2 regions of the Stenotrophomonas sp. 116085_Sma genome follow, and region 1 is predicted to be linked to the other one. Evidence: riboswitches for the same ligand, from Rfam matches in the RefSeq annotation. Region 1 holds a riboswitch; the other holds the start of a gene.
The links. A riboswitch is a leader RNA that binds a small molecule or an ion and turns the genes downstream of it on or off. The one in region 1 is predicted to bind thiamine pyrophosphate.
Positions count from the first base shown of each region.

Region 2: it holds a riboswitch for thiamine pyrophosphate, as region 1 does, so the genes downstream of both, thiC (phosphomethylpyrimidine synthase ThiC) here and ACZK0Z_RS01195 (TonB-dependent siderophore receptor) in region 1, are expected to answer to the same signal.

Region 1 is NZ_CM151057.1:266,547-274,256, reverse strand. It holds gene ACZK0Z_RS01210 (XVIPCD domain-containing protein) at 1-870, shown strand, start outside; gene ACZK0Z_RS01205 (glycine zipper 2TM domain-containing protein) at 1,117-1,524, shown strand; gene ACZK0Z_RS01200 (phosphotransferase) at 1,653-2,777, shown strand; TPP riboswitch at 2,821-2,916, shown strand; gene ACZK0Z_RS01195 (TonB-dependent siderophore receptor) at 2,987-5,188, shown strand; gene pnuC (nicotinamide riboside transporter PnuC) at 5,197-5,769, shown strand; gene ACZK0Z_RS01185 (hypothetical protein) at 5,872-6,288, opposite strand; gene ACZK0Z_RS01180 (Dyp-type peroxidase) at 6,375-7,349, opposite strand; gene ACZK0Z_RS01175 (VOC family protein) at 7,471-7,710, opposite strand, start outside.
Region 2 is NZ_CM151057.1:4,027,538-4,035,247, forward strand. It holds gene ACZK0Z_RS18705 (ion channel) at 1-121, opposite strand, end outside; gene thiC (phosphomethylpyrimidine synthase ThiC) at 237-2,081, opposite strand; TPP riboswitch at 2,164-2,264, opposite strand; partial or broken gene ACZK0Z_RS18715 (BCCT family transporter) at 2,519-4,096, shown strand; gene ggt (gamma-glutamyltransferase) at 4,657-6,375, opposite strand; gene ACZK0Z_RS18725 (hypothetical protein) at 6,447-6,779, opposite strand; gene ilvC (ketol-acid reductoisomerase) at 7,065-7,710, shown strand, end outside.

The sequences.
Region 1 (7,710 bases):
GGCATCGACCACATCGTGATGGTGGTGCGCGACCCCAACACCGACAAGCTGCTGATCAGCCAGTCCACCGGCAGCAAGGGCGTGCACACCATGCCGGTGGAGGACTACCTCAAGCAGGTGAAGGAGCACCCGAACTGGAAGCTGTACGCCTCCGATCCGCTGTCCAAGGCGCGCGACCTGCTGGAAAACCGCACCCAGTCGCATGAGCAGACCCAGGGCAAGCCTGCCGCCGAGCACAAGGCCGCTGCCACGCCGCACGCCGAACTGTACAAGCAGGGCGCGCACAGCGAGGGCGTGCGCAAGGTGCAGGAGCAGCTGGGCCACCTCGGCTACGTCGGTGCCGACGGCAAGCCGCTGGTCGAGGATGGCCGCTTCGGCCGCAACACCGACGCGGCGGTGCGCCAGCTGCAGAAGGACAACGGCCTGGTGGCCGACGGCATTGTCGGGGTGAAGACGCTGGAGGCCATCAAGGAAGCCCGCGAACGGCCGTTGCTGAACGACGAGCGGCACCCGCGCAATCCATTGTTCATCCAGGCCAGCAAGGGTCTGGAACTGATGCCGGCAGGCACCTTCAAGGATCGCCATGCGCTGGAAAGCGCCGCTGCGGCCCTGACCAAGGAGGCGCATGCCGCCGGCCTGCAGCGCATCGACACGGTGGTGCCGAGCCCGAACGGTGAGCGCCTGTTTGCCGTGCAGGGCACGATCGGTGACCCCGCCGCCAGCCGCGTGGCGGTGGATACCCGTGCCGCCAGCGAGCAGAGCCTGGCGCTCAGCAGCGGTGCCGTGCAGGGCGCGCCGAACGTGCTGCACCAGCAGCAGGATGCCCAGCAGGAGCAGGCCCGGCAGGCACAGAAGGCGATGGGCGTCTAAGCCCGCAGCGCCTTGGGAGAGAAGGGAGGGCCACGTCCGCGTGGCCCTTTCCCTTTCTGCCAGCTGAGCGGCCGCAGCCGCTTTCAGCCTTGCTTCATGCCGCCTGCCGCTAGATGAATGCGCAAGCCGACCGGTGGACCAGGCAATGTTCCGGCAATGTTGGAACGCCAGCGTGGACACCACGGCAGCCGGGGCGCCCCGCGCCCTCCCTGCCCAGCGTGGCATGCACCTCACAGGAGAACGAACATGCTCAGTACTTCCACACTCAGCTTCCGTGGTCTGGCGATGGCGCTGGCACTGGTTGCCGGTGTCGCCGTGGTCAGCGATGCCAGCGCGATGTCGAGGAAGGACAAGCGCACCCTGGTCGGCGCCGTGGTCGGTGGCGTGGCCGGCAACCTGCTCTCCAACGGCGATCCTGCGGCCACCGTCGGTGGTGCCGTGGCCGGCGGCGCGATCGGCAACCTGACCACCTCCGACCGCCGCGACCGTCGCTATTACGACAATCGCTATTACGACAACCGCTACGACCGCCGCTACGATCGTGGCTATTACCGCAGCGGCTATTACGACCGTGGTGACGACCATCGCTGGCAGCGCGAGCGCTACTACGACAACCGCTACTACCACGACCGCGGCCGCCATCGCGGCTGGTAAGCGGCGCGGCGGCATCATCGCAGGTGATGCACGGACGGGCGGGTCGATGACCCGCCCGTTTGCGTTGGCCGTGGTCATGGCGTTGAATGCGCAGCCTTGGATGTGATTTTTCCCACTCGGGCTGCGGCATGACGTCTTCCTCCCACCGCGTGCAGGGCCTCAACAACGACGAGGTCGCTGCCGACTGGCCACCCATCAGCGCCGCGGACATCGCGTGGCTGGGTGCGCGCTACCCGCAGCTGGGCGAGCACAGCCAGGCCCGCTGGCACAGCCCGCGACCACTGTCGGCCGCCGCCATCGTCGACGGCGTGGACGGCGCGGTGTTCGTCAAGCGCCATCACCACAGCGTGCGCAGCGCGGCCTGCCTGGAAGAAGAACATCGCTTCATCGCCCGTCTCGCCGCAGGGGGCGTACCGGTGGTGCAGGTGCTGGCGGCGACCGATGGCCGCACGGCCGTTGAACACGGCGAATGGACCTTTGAACTGCATGCCGTCGGCGTGGGCGAAGACGTCTACCGCGACGCCGTGTCGTGGTCGCTGCTGACCGATGTCGCGCAGGCACGCGAGGCGGGCCGCATGCTGGCCACGCTGCACCGCGCCGCCGCCCGCTACCACGCGCCCCAACGCAGTACCCACCTGCTGGTCGCGCGCGACGATCTGATCCGCGCCGACGATCCGATCGCGGCAATCAAGTCAGGGCTGCACGAACGCCCCGGCCTGGCACGTTACCTCACACGCATCCCATGGGAGGCGCAGCTGCAGCGCGACGTGCTGCCGTGGCACGCCGGCCTGGCCGCGCGCCTGCGCGACGAGCCGCGGCTGTGGGCGCACAACGACTGGCATGTGTCCAACCTGCTGTGGCGCGACGGGCAGGTCAGCACCGTGCTGGATTTCGGCCTGGCCTCGCCCACCAGCGCGCTGTTCGACCTCGCCACCGCGATCGAGCGCAACGCGGTGGCGTGGCTGGAACTCGAGCGCGGCATGGAGGCGATGCGCATCGATATCGCGCTGGCCCTGCTCGACGGCTACCGCCAGGTACTGCCGCTGTCTGCGGCACGCGTGCACCTGCTGGCCGACCTGCTGCCGATGGTCCATTTCGACTTCGCACTGTCCGAAGTGGAGTACTTCGAAGGCATCACCGGCTCCACCGCGAACGCGGACGTGGCGTGGCAGCCCTTCATGCTGGGGCACCCGGCATGGTTCCACAGCGCGCCGGGACAGGCACTGCTGCAGGCCCTGCACGCGGCAGCCTGAAGGGCGCCGGCTCGCAAATCCGTACCATTTGTAGTGAAATGGCCACCTGAAGCGGGGGTGCCTGGATCTGCCAGGCTGAGAGAGTCCCTTGGAACCTGATCCGGTTTGCACCGGCGTAGGGAGCTTTGAGCCGCAGCCACACCCCCGTCATGGGCCGGTGCACCTGCGCGCCGTCGCTTCGTCTCCCTTGTTGTCCGAAGACGAACCGAATGAACAGCTGCCTGCGCCCCACCCTGCTTTCCCTCGCCCTCTGCGCCGCGCTGCCATTGCACGCCAGCGAGGCCGATGCGTCCCCCGATGCGTCCCCCGATGCGGCTGCCACCGGCGCCGAACGCTCGCCGACCGAACTGGCAGCGGTGCGCGTGCAGGCCGGCAGACCGAAGACCGATACTTCGCGCGTGAATGCCTTCGGTGGCGGCAGCTGGAAGGACACGCCGGCGTCGGTGAACGTGCTTGAGCGCGACTACCTCGATCGCCGCCAGGTGCGTTCGCTGTCCGAGCTGGCCAGCAACGATGCCTCGCTGGGTGATGCGTATGCGCCGGTGGGTTACTACCAGAACGTCGCCATCCGTGGCTTCGCACTGGACCCCGCCACCGGCTACCGCTTCAACGGACTGTCCATCGCCGGCGAACAGCGCCTGGCGCTGGAGAACGTGCAGTCGGTGGAGATCCTCAAGGGTGAAGCCGGCCTGGCCGCAGGCGTGATGGCGCCCGGCGGCATCATCAACTACATCGGCAAGCGCCCGGCCGAAGTGCGCACCGCCACGCTCGGTACCGATTCGGAAGGCTCGCGCTACGTCGCCGTCGATGTCGGCCACTGGATCACCCCGCGTTTCGGTCTTCGCCTGAATGCCGCCTGGGACTCCAGCAATTCCTATGTCGAGCACGCCGATGGCCGTCGCAACTTCTACTCGCTGGCGGCCGACTGGCTGATCGGCGAGCGCGGCAAGCTGGAAGTGGATGCCAACTACCAGACCAGCTCGCAGCGTTCGGTGTCCGGCTACCAGCTGCTGGGCGCACGCGACCTGCCGCGCGGCGTCGACCGCGAGCACCTGCTCGGCTACCAGCCGTGGCAGCGCCCGGTGGATATCGCCAGCACCAACATCACCGCCCTGCACACCTACGATTTCAACGAGGCCTGGCAGTCGCGCGTCTCGGTCGGCCACAGCCGCTCGGTGATCGACGACAACGTCGCCTTCGCCTACGGCTGCTACTACGCCGTGCAATGCGCCGATGGCAGCGTGCCAGGCAACTACTTCGCACCCAACGGCGACTACGACATCTACGACTACCGCAGCCCGGACGACACCCGACGCAACCAGCAGGCCCGTGCCGAGCTGCGCGGTCGCTTCGAGACCGGCAGCGTCGGCCACCAGCTGACCGTCGGCGCCGACTACTTCCGCCGCACCGTGGACAAGCGCCCCAGCGTCAACGAGTACGTCGGCACCAGCAACATCCACGAAACGCCGGTGCCAGTGTTCGAGCCGTCGCCGAAGATGCCAGGCCCGTCCGCACGCCGCCTGGACAGCCGCCAGACCGCGTTCTTCGCGCTGGACCGGATGAGCTTCGGTGATGACTGGCAGTGGCTGGCCGGTGGCCGCTTCGTGCGCCTGGACGAGCGCGCCTACGACAAGCGCGGCACCCCGCAGCGCCACAGCCGCCTGTCGCGCTTCCTGCCACAGACCGCCGTGGTATGGAAGGCCACCGACCAGCTCAACGCCTACGCCAGCTACGTGCGTGGCATTTCGTTGGGCCAGGAAGCGCCGTTCTGGACCAGCAATGCCGACACCTTCCTGCCGTCGGTGCAGTCGCGGCAGCTGGAAGTGGGCGTGAAGTACGTGCCGGTCGAGGCGCTGACCCTGGGCGCGGCGGTGTTCCGAATTTCGCAGCCGTACCAGTACGCCAAGCCCGACAACAGCGACGTGGGCTACACCTTCATCGAGGAAGGCACCCAGGCCCACACCGGCCTGGAGCTGACCGCCAACGGCCAGCTGACGGACGCATTGCAGATCGTGGCCAGTGCAAGCCTGCTGCAGGCGCGTGCTCGCGATACCGGCACGCCCACCTATGAAGGCCATCAGCTGGTGAACGTACCGAAGGTTCGGGCCAGTGTGCACCTGGCCTATGCGCTGCCCTTCGTGCAGGGTCTGGACGTGACCGGTGGCTGGCGCTATGCCGGTGCCAACGTGGCCCGCGCCGACGGCGGCGTGCGTGCACCGGACTACTCGGTGTTCGATGCCGGCCTGCGTTTCCAGCATCGCCTGCACGACCGTGCAGTAACCTGGAACCTGTCGGTGGACAACGTGTTCAACCGCTTCTACTGGCGTGATACCGGCAGCAGCGGCGGTGACTACTACCTGTTCCCCGGCGCGCCTCGACAGGCCCGCCTGTCGGTGACGTTCGCGCTGTGAGCGGCGTGATGCTCGAGTGGACCGCCGCCCTTTGCAGCATCCTCGGTGTCTGGCTGATGTCCCGGCGCCGGCTGGCGGCGTGGCCGGTGGGCCTGCTGTCGGTGACGCTGTACGGGCTGGTGTTCGCCGAGGCCAAGCTGTACTCGGACACCCTGCTGCAGGTCGCCTTCGGTGGCTTCCTGGTCTACGGCTGGCTCAACTGGCGGCAGCATGCCGTCGATGAGGGCAGCATCCGCATCGTGCCGCTGGCGCGCGGCAAGCTGCTGCGCGACCTGGCCATCGGCCTGTGTGGTGGCGTGGCGCTGGGAGCCGGCATGCACACCTTCACCGACGCCGCGCTGCCGTGGCTGGACGCGATGCTGACCGCACTGAGCCTGGTTGGCCAGTGGTGGCAGGCGCGACGCCACGTGGCCTGCTGGTGGGTGTGGATCGGGGTGGACGTGGTCTACGTGGGCGCGTACCTGTTCAAGTCGCTGCACGTGACTGCCGCGCTGTACGTGTTCTTCCTGGGCCTGGCCGTGTTCGGCCTGCGTGCATGGAGCGCGGCCGCACGCGAACCGCAGGTGGCGCCGGTTCGTTGATGCGGATGGCCGGGCTGGGCACCGGTAGTCGCCAACCTTGGTTGGCGCGTGCGTGCCGACCAAGGTCGGCATCTACCCAGCACATTCACGCATGGCGTGGATCTACTGGGTAAGCAGCAGGCCCAGCCGCAGCGGCTGGCGCATGTCCGCCGGCGGGGCTGCCTGCAACGGCGCGGCCTGCAGCGTCGCGCGCAGGTCTGCGTCGACCTGGGCATCACCCAGGCTGTCGAACTCCAGCTTCGAGATGTGGCCGTCCGCCGCAATCCACAGGCTCACCGGCAGCGGCGTGGGTGTATCCGGGTGTGCACGCAACCACTCCACCACGCGCTGCGCCTGCGGGTCCTGCTCCTGCTGCAGGCGCTGCTGCAGCTGGCCCCCCACGGCGGCGGCATAGGCCATCCAGTGCGCAGGGGCCTCCTGCGCGGAAACGCTGGCACTCCCCAGTGCCAACGCGCCGAACAACGCGGCCAGCGGCCGCCACCAGCGCCGCGCGCCGGTCCCGTTCCCAGTCCTGACCATCGCCAGCCTCCTGCACTCCCATCCAGCGCGCCATGGTCGGCGCCATAGATGACAGGCAGATGGCGGGCCGTGATGGCCCGGCGCGATCAGTCGCCAAGGTCGGCCAGCACCTTGCGAGAAGGCGCAAAGAAGGTCACGCCGGTAGTGGCGGTGGAGAAGTCGAGGATGCGGTCGTGCAGCGGCGCGGGATTGCCGATGAACATGCGCTCGAGCATCTTCTCGATCACCCACAGGCGGCGCGTGTAACCGATGAAGTAGGTGCCGTACTCGCCACGGCCCGGGTTGGCGAACGGCATGTTGTCGCGCAGGATCTCGTGCTCGCCGTCGGCGTCTTCAATGGTGCACAAGGTCTTGTGCGACTTCTGCGCATCCGCCGGTGCGTCATCCAACTCGATGTTGTCGTGCTTGGTGCGGCCGATGATCGCTTCCTGCGCCTCGGTCTTCTGAGCGCGCCACGCATCGAGGTTGTGCAGGTACTTCTGCACCACCACGTAACTGCCGCCGGCATGCTCCGGGTCTTCGTCACCCACGATCGTGGCTTCCGGCAACGACAGCCCTTCCGGATTGGCGGTGCCGTCGACGAAATCGAGCAGGTCGCGGCCATCGAAATAGCGGAAACCGGCTACGTCATCGACCGCTTCCACCGCATCGCCGAAGGCCATCAGCAGGTTGCGCTCGAACGCCACGATCAGGTCCATGGTGCGTGCGCGGATGTGATACAGCAGGTCACCCGGCGTGGAAACAGCGGTATGGGTCGCGCCCTTGATCTCGCGGAAGGGCTTGAGCTCGCGCGGTGGCGTGGTGCCGACCAGCGATTGCCATACGCGGTGGCCGATGGCCACGTTGCAGGTGAAGGTGCGCTCGATCTCGCGGATGGCGGTGTTCTTGATCAGGTCGTCGGTGCTGGCCAGCACCTCGCGTGCCTTGGCGATCGACGCTTCGTCGTCCTTCACCTTCAGCACCAGGAACGCCGCGGAATGGGTCAGTGGCGCAGTGATCTGCTGCGGCTCGTTGTCGAGCGTGTGGTTGAGGGCGGTGATCGGTGCGGGCTGGGAGTTCACGGCGGTTCCTGCTGGCTTGAGGCGGGCGCATCGCGTGGCGATGTGCGGGCGATCATAGCGGAACCACCTGACCGGGGACGGAGCGGTTCTCGTTCCGTCCACCAGCGAAGGTACGAAGACCTCAATCCACATCACTCCAGACCGCCAACTCGTAGCCATCCAGATCGCGGAACTGGAAGCGGCGGCCACCAGGAAACGCGAACACCGCCTGCACCACCTCGCCCCCAGCGGCAGTCACACGCTGCTGTGCATCGGCCAGGTCCGCGCAGTAGAGGATCACCAGCGGCCCGCCGTGGGCACGCACCGGCGCGTCGGCCACGAAGCCGCCTTTCAGGCGGCCATCGTCGAACTCGGTGTAGGC
Region 2 (7,710 bases), 1.1 Mb from region 1:
CACCGGCAGTGTCGTCGAGCGCCGGGTACAACAGCACCGCCAGCAGTTGCGCACCCAGCAGCCAGGCCGAGGGGTGGCGGCGGGCGATCGCCAGCCAACGGGTGGTCAGAGCAATGGGCATGGCGTCCTTTCCACGGGGCGATGGCCGGAGCATAGCGGGTAGCGCCGGGCTACGCCCGGCGGCTTTCCGGGACCGATGCGCTCGCCGGGCGGCGCCCGGCGCTACCTGCGCGGCATCACCCCTGGTGGTAGACCTCTGCACCTGCGGCGCGGAATTCGGCGGACTTCTCCTTCATGCCGGCCTCGGCGTAGTCACGCACATCCTGGGTGATCTTCATCGAGCAGAAGTTCGGGCCGCACATCGAGCAGAAGTGGGCCAGCTTGTGCGCATCCTTCGGCAGTGTCTCGTCGTGGAACTCCTTGGCCTTCTCCGGATCCAGCCCGAGATGGAACTGGTCCTCCCAGCGGAACTCGAAGCGCGCCTTGCTCAGTGCATTGTCGCGTACCTGCGCGCCCGGGTGTCCTTTGGCCAGGTCCGCCGCGTGCGCGGCAATGCGGTAAGCCATGATGCCGTCGCGCACGTCCTGGCGGTTGGGCAGGCCGAGGTGCTCCTTCGGCGTCACGTAGCAGAGCATGGCCGTACCGAACCAGCCGATCATCGCCGCACCGATCGCGCTGGTGATGTGGTCGTAGCCCGGCGCGATGTCGGTGGTCAGCGGCCCCAGCGTGTAGAACGGCGCTTCGCCGCACTCACGCAGCTGCTTGTCCATGTTCTCCTTGATCAGCTGCATCGGCACGTGGCCGGGGCCTTCGATCATGGTCTGCACGTCGTGCTTCCAGGCAATCTTCGTCAGCTCGCCCAGCGTCTCCAGTTCACCGAACTGCGCTGCATCGTTGGCATCGGCGATGCAGCCCGGGCGCAGGCCGTCTCCCAGCGAGAAGGTCACGTCGTAGGCCTTCATGATTTCGCAGATCTCTTCGAAATGCGTGTAGAGGAAATTCTCCTTGTGGTGCGCCAGGCACCACTTGGCCATGATCGAGCCACCGCGGCTGACGATGCCGGTGACCCGCTTGGCGGTGAGCGGCACGTAGCGCAGCAGTACGCCGGCGTGGATGGTGAAGTAGTCCACGCCCTGCTCGGCCTGCTCGATCAGCGTGTCGCGGAAGATTTCCCAGGTGAGCGCCTCGGCACGGCCATCGACCTTTTCCAGCGCCTGGTAGATCGGCACGGTACCAATCGCCACCGGCGAGTTGCGGATGATCCATTCACGGGTTTCGTGGATGTGCTTGCCGGTGGACAGGTCCATCACCGTGTCGCCGCCCCAGCGGATCGCCCACACCAGCTTCTCCACTTCCTCGGCGATGCCGGAAGACACGGCGCTGTTGCCGATGTTGGCGTTGATCTTGGTGAGGAAATTGCGGCCGATGATCATCGGCTCGCTTTCCGGATGGTTGATGTTGTTGGGCAGCACCGCACGACCACGGGCGATCTCGTCGCGCACGAACTCAGGGGTGATGATCTTCTGGATCGACGCACCGAACGCTTCGCCCGGGTGCTGCTGCAACAGGCCGGCATCGCGGATCGCGTCCAGCCGCTGGTTCTCGCGGATGGCGACGAATTCCATTTCCGGGGTGATGATGCCGCGCCGCGCGTAGTGCATCTGGGTGACGTTGGCGCCGGAACGCGCACGTCGCGGCAGGCTGCGCGCGGGGAAGCGCACGGCATCGAGCTTCGGGTCATGTTCGCGGTCGCGGCCGAATGAAGAGCTGAGGCCGTCGAGCTGTTCGGTGTCCCCGCGTTCCTCGATCCACGCACGGCGCAATGCCGGCAGGCCCGCGGAAAGATCGATGCGGGCCTGCGGATCGGTGTACGGGCCCGACGTGTCGTAGACCGTCACCGGCGCATTCTCTTCGCCGCCGAACAGCGTGGGCGTGCGGGTCAGCGCGATCTCGCGCATCGGCACCTGCAGGTCCGGGCGCGAACCGGGCACATGGATCTTGCGCGAGCCGGGAATGGGCCGGGTCACCGATTCGGAGAGTTGCTGGGCCTGTTGCTGCAGGGCGGAGAGCTGTGCGTTCATCGGGCATCGTCCAGGAAGGTCAGGGACGAAGCGGCGGCGCACGGCACCCGCGCACGGGCGGTCCTTGGGCGGAGTCCGGGCACGGCTGCATTGCAAAGCTTCCCTACGCCGGTATGAGCCGGATCAGGTTCCAAGGGACTGTCTCAACCGTGGCCACATGGCTCGGTACCCCCGCTTCTTGCTGCGCATTAGAGCATAGACCGCCCGCCTCCGGGGTCGGATCCGCTTTCCCGCGGAACGCGGATCCGACCCCGATCGGCATTCGTTAACGGAACCATGACGCCGCGTTCAGTAACGTGCACGCCCATCGCGTCGCTGAGATCGATGCGTTCCCCGCCGCCTTCGCGGCCCCTGCCCGGCGCGTGCTGCATGCCGCCGGCCCTTCGCTGCAAGCTCTGCTCGCTCCCCTCAATCCCCTTGATCGGAGAAGCTCCTTCATGGTGTTTCGCGTTTCCATCGCACTGGTTCTGTTGCTGGTGCTGCTTGCCGGTATCGCCCCCGGCCCCTTCAATACCGTGGTGCAGTCCATGCTGGCGGAGGTCATCCGCAGTGTCGGCTGGCTGTACCTGCTGGTGGTGTTCCTGGCACTGGTGTTCCTGATGTACCTGGCGTTCGGCCGCTTCGGCAACCTGCGCATCGGCGGCGAGGACGCCGAACCCGAATTCTCCCGCGCCAGCTGGATGTCGATGTTGTTCGCTGCCGGCATGGGCATCGGCCTGGTGTTCTGGGGTGCGGCCGAGCCCATCTCGCATTTCAGCAAGCCGCCGGAAGGACTGGCGCCGGAAAGCATGGACGCCGCGCGCGCCTCGATGCGCTACGCGTTCTTCCACTGGGGCCTGCATCCGTGGGCGATCTATGCGCTGATCGGCCTGGCGATGGCCTGGTTCCAGTTCAACCGCAATGGCCGCGGCCTGGTCAGCGACATGCTGCAACCGATCATCGGCCGTCACCATCGCGGCTGGATCGGCCGGGTGGTCAACATCGCCGCCGTCGTTGCCACCGCGATCGGTGTCGCCACCACGCTCGGCTTCGGCACCATCCAGATTGCCGCCGGTATCGAACGCGTGTTCGGCGTGCAGGCCACGGTCGCGGTGCAGATGACCATCATCGCCGTCGCCTTCGTGCTGTACATGGCCTCCACCGCCAGCGGCGTGGAGCGCGGGGTGAAATGGCTGTCCAACTTCAACCTGGCGTTGGCTGCGCTGCTGGCAGCCATCCTGCTGGTGCTTGGACCGACCGGCTTCATCTTCGATACGTTCACCACCACGCTGGGCTCCTACCTCAACCAGCTGGTGACGATGAGCCTGCGCATGTCACCGTTCTCCGGCAGCACCTAGGTGGCGGACTGGACGATCTTCTACTGGGCCTGGTGGATCTCGTGGGCACCGTTCGTGGGATCGTTCATCGCGCGCATCTCGCGCGGCCGCAGCGTGCGCGAGTTCGTGATCGGCGTAGTGCTCGCGCCGACGCTGCTGGGCTTCTTCTGGTTCGCGGTGTTCGGCGGCACCGCGCTGTGGGCACAGATCTTCGGCCACGCCGATCTGGTGCAGGCGCTGGGCAATGGCTACGAAACGGTGCTGTTCACGCTGTTCGACAGCATGCCGCTACCGCTGTTGCTGTCGTGCATCGCGCTGGTGCTGCTGATGATCTTCTTCGTGACTTCGGCCGATTCGGCGGTACTGGTGCTGGCCAGCATGTCCACCGACGAGGCTGGCGACCCACCGTTGAAGCGCAAGCTGGCCTGGGGCATTGCGGTGGCATTGATCGCAGCGGCGTTGCTGCTGGCCGGTGGACTGGACGCGCTGCAGGGCATGATCACGATTGCCGCGCTACCGTTTGCCTTGCTGATGGTGCTGGTGATGGTGTCGCTGTACCGGGTGCTGGACCAGGAGTACACGCGCGAGCGGCGGCAGGCGCAGCGCCAGCGGCACATGATTGACGCGTGGATCGCACGCGAGATGGCGGCGCAGGAGGAGACCCAGGCGGAGGCGGCGCGCGCGCAGGATCGGGATTGAGGGTGTTTTGCAGCCTGCGGCTGCACCGCTTCTTTCAAGCAAGTGCAAGTGCAGAAGCCAAGGCGGCTCTGGGTTTCTGCTGGTTGGGGGGGGAGCGGTGTGGGTGGGCAGGACACGCCGTAAACCCATCCCTGGGGGCTCGATGGCGCCATTCATGGCGCCAACGGTCCTGCCAACCCACACCGCTCCCCCCCGACAGATTCCCGGTGACGGTTGGTCCATCCACGCGATGCGTGGATGGGGTGTATCGGAAAACAAGAAGGGGCCGGATCCGTTTTCCTTTGGAAAAACGGATCCGGCCCCAACCCACAGCGCGCGGCTGTTGCTGTTGCCTTTGCTTTTGATCTTTTTCTTCTTCTTCCTGCGGTGGCGGCCGCAGGAAACTGTCAGGGGCCGGGCGGGTGGGCTGGGCGGGGGTGTCCGCGGCATGGATGCCGCGGCCAAGCCTACAAGGACGTACTTGCGGCGTCCCCCGACCAGCCCACCCGCCCGGCCCAATCACATGATCCCGCTTTCCGGAACCCACCGCAGAGGGGGCTGAGCCCGGTGGCCGGGAAACCTCAATACCCCGCCGCCTGCCCATCCTTGCGACTCTCCGACGCGCCGTAATACACGCCGGTTTCCGGATCACGCATGATCGCCTGGTACCCACCATACGGACCATCGGCGAACACGATGCGATGCCCCTTGCGCATCAGCGCGCGCACGGTCTCGTACGGGAAGCCGATTTCCAGATTCACTTCGCCACCGTCGGTCATCGCCATCGCCTGCCCGGTCGGCTCGGTGGAACCTTCGTGCTGGATGCGCGGTGCGTCGCCGGCTTCCTGCAGGTTCATCCCGAAGTCCACCAGGTTCATCACGATCTGCGCGTGGCCCTGCGGCTGCATCGCGCCGCCCATCACGCCGAAGCTGGCGTACGGCTTGCCACCCTTGGTGATGAAGGCCGGAATGATGGTCTGGAACGGGCGCTTGCCCGGCGCATAACCGTTCGGATGATTCTTCTGCAGCACGAACATCTCGCCACGGTCCTGCAGGATGAAGCCCAGCCCCGGCGGCGCCATGCCACTGCCCATGCCACGGTAGTTGGACTGGATCAGCGACACCATCATGCCGTCGGCGTCGGCCACGGTCATGTAGATCGTATCGCCCTCCTCCAGCTGCTTCGGTGTGCCCGGCTGTACTTCCTTCAAGGCCTTGTCCATCGAGATCAGCGCGCGACGCTGAGCCGCGTACTCCTTGGAGATCAGTTTCTGCACCGGTGCCGGCTGGAACGCCATGTCAGCGTAGAAACGCGCACGGTCGGCGAAGGCCAGCTTCTTCGCTTCCACGAACAGATGCACATGCTCGGGTGAGCCGAACGGAATCTTTGAAAAGTCGTAGCCTTCCAGCACGTTGAGAATCTGCAGCGCAGCGATGCCCTGGCTGTTCGGTGGCAGCTCCCACACGTCGTAGCCACGGTAGTTGCTACTGACCGGTTCGACCCACTCGCCATGGTGATCAGCCATGTCCTGGTAGCTCAGGTAGCCGCCGTTGGCCTTGAAGTAATCGCCGATGGTGTGGGCGATCTCGCCCTTGTAGAAGGCATCGCGGCCGCCATCTGCAATCTTCTGCAGAGTGCTGGCCAGGTTCGGGTTCTTCCACATCTCGCCCTTGCGCGGAGCGTGGCCGTTGATCGTGAACTGTTCCTTGAAGCCTGGGTACTGCGACAGCTTGGGCACCGAGCGGTCCCAGTAGTAGGCGATCACTTCGGCCACCGGGTGCCCTTCGCGGGCGTAACGGATGGCGGGGGCCAGGTTGTCGGCCATCGGCTTCCGGCCAAAGCGGTCGTGCAGGGCGAACCAACCATCGACCGCGCCGGGCACCGACACCGGCAGCGGGCCGGTGGCCGGGATGTCCTTCAGGCCGCGGCGCTGGAGCTCAGCCAGGGTCAGCGATTTCGGCGAGCGGCCCGAACCGTTGTAGCCATAGAGCTTCTGCGTCTTCGGGTCCCAGACGATGGCGAACAGGTCGCCGCCGATGCCGTTGCCGGTGGGTTCCATCAGGCCGAGCGCGGCGTTGGCGGCAATCGCCGCGTCCACTGCCGAACCGCCGCCCTTCATCACGTCCAGCGCGATCTGGGTGGCCAGCGGCTGCGAGGTCGCGGCCATCGCGTGCGGGGCGATCACCTCCGAACGGGTGGCGAAGGTCTGGCCGGTGATGCGGTCGGCGGCGAAGGACAGTGCAGGCACCGCGGCGAGCACGGCGGCGGCGAGCAGGGAACGGGCAAGGCGTCGGGACACGGTCGGGTTCCGATGGAAGGGTGGTTCCCCGATCTTCGCCGCTGTGGCCTTCACGCGGTATCGGGCAGAGGTCATGGGCGATGGTCTTTCGGTGGGTGCGGACCCAGATCCACATCCACCAGGGCGACAACAGCCCGGAATCCGCGCAAAAAGCGCACTGAAAGGAGTGAATTCGGGTTCACCGAAACACTTTCAGCAGCAACCATCCTTGTGCCGCAAGCGATTGCGCTGGATGCAGCGGAAACCGAGAAAAAATCTGCCGCCAGGGTTGACACTGCCGAAATGGCTGTGTTTCTCTCGATCACATGTTGCATCACAACACGCCACCGCGAACCCACATTGAAGCCGCCGACACCGGCGCCGCCTCGCAGCGTTCGATTCTTGTGCTCGTACTTATTACCCAACCAACAGGTGCGGGACGAGCCAGCGTGTAAGCAACAAACACACCGGAACTCATCAAAACCCGCACCTGCCCCGGTGCGGGTTTTTTCATTTCAGGACCTGGTTTCAGACGCAACCACCATGAACAACGCCAACTTCAAAACCTGGACCAGCACCGCCACGACGCCTCGTGGTGGCTGTGCCTGTGCGACGCATGGCGCCTCCCCCACCGCTTTCCCCTGACCGGCCGGCACGTCACCTCGACGACCGGCCGTTCTTTTTTCTTCCCACCGCAAGGAACCTCCCCCATGAGCACCAACGACCTGCCCCAGACCAAGATCGCCGTCATCGGCTACGGCAGCCAGGGCCGCGCCCACGCGCTGAACCTGCGCGAATCCGGCTTCGACGTGGTGGTAGGCCTGCGTCCGGGCGGCCCCACCGAGGTCAAGGCGCAGGCCGATGGCTTCACCGTCAAGGCACCGGCCGAAGCCGTGAAGGATGCCGACCTGGTCGCCGTGCTGACCCCGGACATGGTGCAGAAGAAGCTGTACGACGACGTGCTGGCGCCGAACATGAAGCAGGGTGCGGTGCTGCTGTTCGCGCACGGCCTGAACGTGCACTTCGACATGATCAAGCCGCGCGAGGACCTCGACGTGGTGCTGGTCGCACCCAAGGGCCCCGGCGCGCTGGTGCGCCGCGAGTATGAAATCGGCCGTGGCGTGCCGTGCATCTGGGCGGTCTACCAGGACAAGAGCGGCAAGGCGGCCGAGTACGCCCTGGCCTATGCCGGTGGCCTCGGCGGTGCCCGCGCCAACCTGATCCAGACCACGTTCAAGGAAGAAACCGAGACCGATCTGTTCGGCGAGCAGGCGGTGCTGTGCGGCGGCGCTTCGGCGCTGGTGCAGGCCGGTTTCGAGACCCTGGTCGAAGCCGGTTACCAGCCGGAGATCGCCT